One region of the Priestia sp. SIMBA_032 genome, then DNA from elsewhere that is predicted to be linked to it. Evidence: a T-box and tRNA genes for the amino acid it is inferred to sense, from the RefSeq annotation. Region 1 holds a T-box; the other holds one or more tRNA genes.
What was found. The T-box of region 1 lies ahead of ileS (isoleucine--tRNA ligase). A T-box ahead of a tRNA ligase gene usually reads a tRNA of that ligase, here a tRNA-Ile.
Positions count from the first base shown of each region.

Region 2: it encodes a tRNA-Ile, which carries the amino acid that the T-box ahead of ileS (isoleucine--tRNA ligase) is inferred to sense. The anticodon was not compared.

Region 1 is NZ_JAWRXD010000004.1:110,479-113,895, forward strand. It holds gene ileS (isoleucine--tRNA ligase) at 1-1,659, opposite strand, end outside; T-box leader at 1,712-1,954, opposite strand; gene SB717_RS14745 (FAD-binding oxidoreductase) at 2,190-3,417, opposite strand, start outside.
Region 2 is NZ_JAWRXD010000002.1:373,767-377,183, reverse strand. It holds gene SB717_RS07875 (MFS transporter) at 1-394, opposite strand, end outside; gene sodA (superoxide dismutase SodA) at 524-1,132, opposite strand; tRNA gene SB717_RS07865 (tRNA-Ser) at 1,330-1,422, opposite strand; tRNA gene SB717_RS07860 (tRNA-Ile) at 1,434-1,510, opposite strand; tRNA gene SB717_RS07855 (tRNA-Asn) at 1,514-1,588, opposite strand; tRNA gene SB717_RS07850 (tRNA-Met) at 1,629-1,702, opposite strand; tRNA gene SB717_RS07845 (tRNA-Asn) at 1,704-1,778, opposite strand; gene SB717_RS07840 (DUF456 domain-containing protein) at 1,841-2,326, opposite strand; gene SB717_RS07835 (DUF1189 domain-containing protein) at 2,669-3,417, shown strand, end outside.

The DNA.
Region 1 (3,417 bases):
TTGATCAATTCCTTCTGCGATAACGTCTGCCGGGAACTGCTTTTGAAACAGCTCGCTGTTTTCAAACGGATAGTGATACTGCGCAAACGGCATCGAGCCGCTGTCAAACCAAACGTCAATCACTTCCGGCGTTCGCTTCATTTTTCCGCTGCAGACCGGACACGTTAGCTGCACGTCATCTACATACGGCTTATGCAGTTCAATGCTGTCATCCACAGAATAAGACGCATGATTCTGAAGCTCTTTGATGCTTTTCGGCGCTACTTGATGCTGACACCCCTCGCATTCCCATACGTTCAGCGGCGTTCCCCAGTAGCGTTTTCTGCTGATGTTCCAATCCACCATATTTTCTAAAAAGTTGCCAAAGCGACCGTGCTTGATATGATCCGGGTACCACGTCACGCTTTCATTGTTTTTCAAAAACTGTTCCTTCAACGCCGTCGTTTGGATAAACCAGCTTTCATTTGCGTAATAAAGAAGCGGCGAGTCGCATCGCCAGCAAAACGGATAGCTGTGCTCATGCTTTTCTTTATGATACAGCACGCCTTCATTTGCTAAGTAGCGCACGATATCAACGTCGCAGTCTTTTACAAAACGTCCTTTAAACGGCGGCACGTCAGCCGTATACTGTCCTTTTTCATCCACTACGTTCACAAATGAAAAGCCGTTTTCTTTTACGACTCTGTAATCATCTTCGCCGTATGCAGGTGCTAAATGAACAATGCCCGTTCCGCTTTGGTCCGTTACGTAATCAGCCGTTACGACTTCATGCCCTTTTTCCACTTTCACAAAATTAAACGGCGGCTCATACGACATCCCTTTTAACTCATTTCCTTTATGCTGAGATAAAACGGTATACTCTCCTTTTAACACTTTGTCTGCGAGCGCTTCTGCCACTATATACACGCTGCCGCCTTGCTCGGCGCGCACGTAGTTCATCTCTTTATGCACCGCAAGCGCCACGTTTGACGGAAGCGTCCAAGGCGTTGTCGTCCAGCCTAAAAAATACTCGTTATCGCGGTTTTTCACTTTAAATTTCACCGTTACCGTTAAATCTTTTACATCTTTATACCCTTGCGCCACTTCATGCGAACTCAGCGACGTTTGACAGCTCGGGCAGTAAGGTGATACGCGGTGACCTTTATAAAGAAGTCCTTTATCATGAATCGTGCCAAGCACGTTCCATACACTTTCAATGTATGAATTCTCCAACGTGATGTAAGGGTCTTCCATATCAACCCAATAGCCAAGCTGCTCCGTGAACGTGCGCCACTGCTTTTCATATACAAACACACTTTCCTTACATTTGGTGATAAAAGCTTCTACGCCGTATTTTTCAATATCATGCTTCCCCGATATCCCGAGCTGCTTTTCAACACCGAGCTCTACCGGCAGTCCGTGCGTATCCCAGCCCGCTTTTCGAATCACTTGATGCCCTGTCATCGTCTTATAACGAGCCACCACGTCTTTAATCGTCCGACCTAGCGCGTGCCCAACGTGAGGCAAACCGTTTGCTGTAGGAGGCCCTTCATAAAATACAAACGAAGGATGCCCTTCTCGATTTTGAACCGACTGCTGAAACACATTTCCCTTTTGCCACTGCTGCTGGATACGCTGCTCGCGCTCTTGCGAAGACTCCCTTACATTCACTTCTTTCATGTGATACCACTCCTTTTAAAGTTAAAAGCACACAAAGAAACCCGTCCCTATGACTAGGGACGGGTTTTAACCGCGGTACCACCCTGGCTTCTATTGATCCGTTCATCAATAGCACTCAGCAACGTACAATCATACGCGTTCTTTTTAACGGTAGACTACCGTTCAAACTTACTTATAGGTTCAGTTTGACTTCTCAGAGAGGATATTCCGCTGCCGCTTGAACACTGGCTTTCAGCTATCACCAGCTCTCTGTGGAACAAACTTGCAGCGTACTGATTCTCTTCAACGAATTTGTGTGCTTTTATTAGTAGCTATTGTATGCGTTTTGGAAGGGAATGTCAATGTTTATGAAATTTATGTATGTTTCTCCTTATAATATAGTCGTCCAATGATAAAATAACCGCTTACTACTGTTTGCTACAATATTTTCTGCCTTTTTCACGTTCTCAGGAAAAGAAAAGGAAATATACACAAAAACCCACCTCATTTAAGATGGGTATTGTTTGGCCCTCCGGCTTGAAAGATGATTTTTAAAACCAGTTAATAAACGGCGGGATGCTTTGAGGGAAATGAAATAGATTGCATGGATCATATGCTCGTTTCACTTCTCGAAGCTTTTTAAAATTCTCTCCATAATACGCTGTTGGCCAATCTCTGATGAACCGGTCCGGCCAGTTCACATAATCTCCAGTTGTATATCTCGATAAAGCATTTCTTAATTCTTCAATCCATCTAATGTTTGATCGCTCTTCTGAAGGATGGCTCCATGTAACAAGGTACTCCTGTGCGATAATAGCATCTCTATAATAGAAGGCCGTTTCATTAGAGGCAACTTCCTCCACTGCTCCCCCCAGAGACTGGTGCCAAATACTAGATTTTTCATTTGGAGCATTTTCTAAAAAATGCTTCATTGTTAAAATAGCATCTTTTGGAAAAGGTTTATTAAGAAAAGAACCTGACCTTTTTCGAGGGGCGGGTTGGTTTCCACTCGGATCGTCAAAAAATTGTACAGCTTCAATATATGAAACTTCCTTTATTACTACTTTTTTAGGACAACCAACATCTATTAAAGGCTGCAGAAGTTCCTTCAACTTGAATGATGAGCCAACGAATTCACCTTGAGCGATAATCTGATTTGCTTCCTTGGATTTTAACTCAATCTCCGAAGTTAAGCGCTTATCGGTATTCGTGGCCCAGTGCTGCCATGCATCAAAAGCAGCTTCAAAATCTTCCCATTCCCATGTAATTGAAAAAATTGACACCTTTGAGATAGGCCGTACCTTGAATGTAAGAGACGTAACGATACCAAAGTTTCCGCCCCCACCGCCACAACAAGCCCAAAAGAGATCACTGTTGTGATTTTTATTTGCCTTAATGAGTTCAACTTCTCTCTGTTCATTTACGATCGCCATTTCAACTTCAAGCAAATTATCACAGGTAAGCCCAAACAACCTTGATAACATCCCAATTCCTCCGCCAAGCACAAGGCCTACAAGACCAACACTGCTTTCCGTTCCTGCAGGGATAGTCGTTCCTTTTTTCCATAATTCATTATATACTTTCCCTAGATTAGCTCCTGCTTCTATTTTCGCTGTCATGTCTTTAGAGTTGAACGTGATTCTATCCATTTCACTGACATCAATCACTAATCCACCGTTTACTAATGAAAAATTTTCATAGCTATGCCTGCCGCTTCTTATTCGAAATGGGACATGATTTTCCTTTACCCACTTCAATGCATTTACTACATCGTTTGTA
Region 2 (3,417 bases), on a different contig from region 1:
CAAAAGTTAGCACATTAAAAGCTAGCCAATAAAATCCATATCCTATACCCAGCAGTCCACCAAGCAATACTAAATACTCGGCTGCGTTAGCTCCACTGACTAATACAGCGATATAAAAAACAGCTAAAAAAGATACTCCTAACCTTAAAACCACAACTCGGTCAATTCGTTTGGCCCATTTACCTGCTAAAATAAACGTAAGCGGCTGAAGCACCACTACCGCTAAATTATAAATAGCGAGATCCGAAAATTCGCCTGATTGTTTCCACAGATAAATGTTAACAAACGAATTGGAAATTGAAATAGCCAAGGCATAAAGACCGCCTATAATTAAAAGCAAAAGTAAATCTTTACTAACTTCTACATCTCCAACTACTTTTTTTAATAAAGGCATATCAAAAAACTCCTTTTCTCTTCTACACCTAGTGTGTGAAAAAGAAAAGGAGATATGTAAAAGAATTGGAAAACAAAAAAGCCAGTAAAGGTAATAATTACTTTACTGGCTCTTAAATACGTCTTCAACTTATTTTGCAGCGTCGTAACGCTTAGCAACTTCGTCCCATTTTACAACATTAAAGAATGCTGAAATGTAATCTGGACGGCGGTTTTGATAATTTAAGTAGTAAGCGTGCTCCCAAACGTCTAGACCAAGAATTGGCGTTTTGCCTTCCATTAATGGGCTATCTTGGTTTGGTGTGCTTGTTACTTCTAATTCGCCGTTGTTTACAACTAACCAAGCCCAGCCAGAACCGAAGCGAGTTTTAGCTGCATTTGCAAATTCTTCTTTGAATTGATCAAAGCTACCGAATTTGTTAGCGATAGCGTCTGCTAATTCACCAGTTGGAGCACCGCCGCCGTTAGGGCAAAGGATTGTCCAAAATAATGAGTGGTTGGCATGACCGCCACCGTTATTACGTACTGCTGTACGGATATCTTCAGGAACAGCATCTAAGTTTGAAATTAACTCTTCAATACTTTTGCTTTCTAAATCCGCTTTGCCTTCAACAGCAGCGTTTAGGTTTGTAACATATGTGTTGTGATGTTTTGTGTGGTGAATATTCATTGTTTCTTTGTCGATATGTGGTTCCAGTGCATCGTATGCATAAGGTAGTTCTGGTAATTTGTAAGCCATGAATAATTCCTCCTTCAAAATATGTAAGCATTTTGGCGCAAAAGCACCATATACGTCTAGATTAGCAAATTTACCCTACTGTTTCAAATAAAAAGTACCTAATCCATGATTTATATTTACCTAATTCCCATTCGCTATTCTTTTAAACATAAAAAAAGCTTCTTTTTCTCAAAAGAAGCTTTGAATAGACAATAGTATGGCGGAGGAAGAGGGATTCGAACCCCCGCGGGCTTTAACACCCCTGTCGGTTTTCAAGACCGATCCCTTCAGCCGGACTTGGGTATTCCTCCAACCCTATAAATGGTGGACCCTGCAGGACTCGAACCTGCGACCGGACGGTTATGAGCCGTCTGCTCTAACCAGCTGAGCTAAGGGTCCACATGGCTCCACAGGTAGGACTCGAACCTACGACCGATCGGTTAACAGCCGATAGCTCTACCACTGAGCTACTGTGGAACAATATGAATTATGTATGTCACAAATGTAAAGTGGAAAATAGCGGCGGAGGGGATCGAACCCCCGACCTCACGGGTATGAACCGTACGCTCTAGCCAGCTGAGCTACACCGCCATGGCTCCACAGGTAGGACTCGAACCTACGACCGATCGGTTAACAGCCGATAGCTCTACCACTGAGCTACTGTGGAACAATATAACATTTACTAGCGACATTAAAAATTTAACATGTTTCTAGTCTAAAGTCAATACATTATTTTAAAACAGCATATAAAAAATAGGCAATCATCAGCAGTTGAATAAATCCTTTAGAGATAGCGCCACTAAAAAAGCCAATAACCGAACCTACTCCAATTTTTACTGCGTTGCTAATTGTGGTCCGATGAACAATCAGTTCTCCTACAATCGCTCCAATAAACGGCCCTAAAATAATTCCAAATCCCGGAATAACAAACGGACCCACAAGCAGCCCAACTGTACTTCCCCAAACGCCTGCTTTAGTGCCTCCGAATTTTTTCACACCAATAATATTAGCTATATAGTCTGCTAAAAAAAGTGCGACAACTAACAATCCTTGTATCAACCAAAATAACCAGCTATAGGAGCTAAAATCATAAAATAAACCGTATATAACAAATCCTAGAGCTACAAATAGCACGCTTGGGATGATGGGATAAACCAACCCAACAAACGATACAACAAAGCTAATGATAATTAATGCCCAACATAAAATAGCCATGCCCGCACCTATCCTTTTTATTATTACTATTTATCATACAATAACCACTCCTATAAAGAAAGAGCTTGCACCACGAGACCTTCCTTTATTTTACTTTAAAATACGTCTTCAGATAACGATTTTCGAGTGTACCACTGCAATATTAACAGAACGGTCCTCAAGCTGCCGGTAATATCTCCAAAAACAATGCCAGCAAAATCTGTACATATAAAGATATGCTTTTGACAAAGCGCTCCATCGCATTCTTGTAATTGGTAACGGTTTCTAAAATCTATTGTAAACCTTAAATTTTCGCTATAAAATAGGTTATAATCAGAATTTTCGATAATAGGAGGCTTTACAATGAGCATGCTGAAAAAGATGGCATGGAGTTTTACTTCCTTCCAAAAAATAAGGTCGCTTCGCTTTGAGCATACGAATAAAACAATTGGCTTTGTACTGTTTTTAACATTCATTTCTTTGCTGCCTACATTTTTCTTTATGGCTTTGACGATTGTAAACGGCTATCATATAGCTACTACAGATCTCCCGAAATCTGTTTCTTCTTTTGCTATTTCAAATTCACAGCTTACGTCAAGTCAACCTTTCACAAAAAAAGTAAACGGTACCGCTTTTATCTTAAACCCCTCACAGTCTATTGAACGGTTTCATTCCCCTGCTCATGCAATTGGTTTTTTAAAAGATGGAATATATATCACGACTAATTCACAAACACAAACGTATTCATATGAGTTGCTAAACTGGCATCATAAAGATAAAAATGAACTGTTAAACTTGCTGCACGAACAAAAATTTTCTTTATACATACTTGTCCCTATCGCTATGCTTTTACTTTACGTATTAACAGCTGGACTAAACTTCCTTTCTATTACCTGCCTTGCTTATCTTGGAAAGCTGATCGGACTCATTACCAAAAAGCAGATTCCTTTCAAGCAGCTATGGGCACTGAGCGCTTATAGTACGGTAACCTTCACAATGATTTATACGCTTTTTGAAGCTTTTTCTTTGTCTCTAGCAACGCACAGCTCTCTTTACTGGATAGGAACGTTCTTCATTTACTTATTGCTCGTCACAAGGGTTCCTGTAAGAAA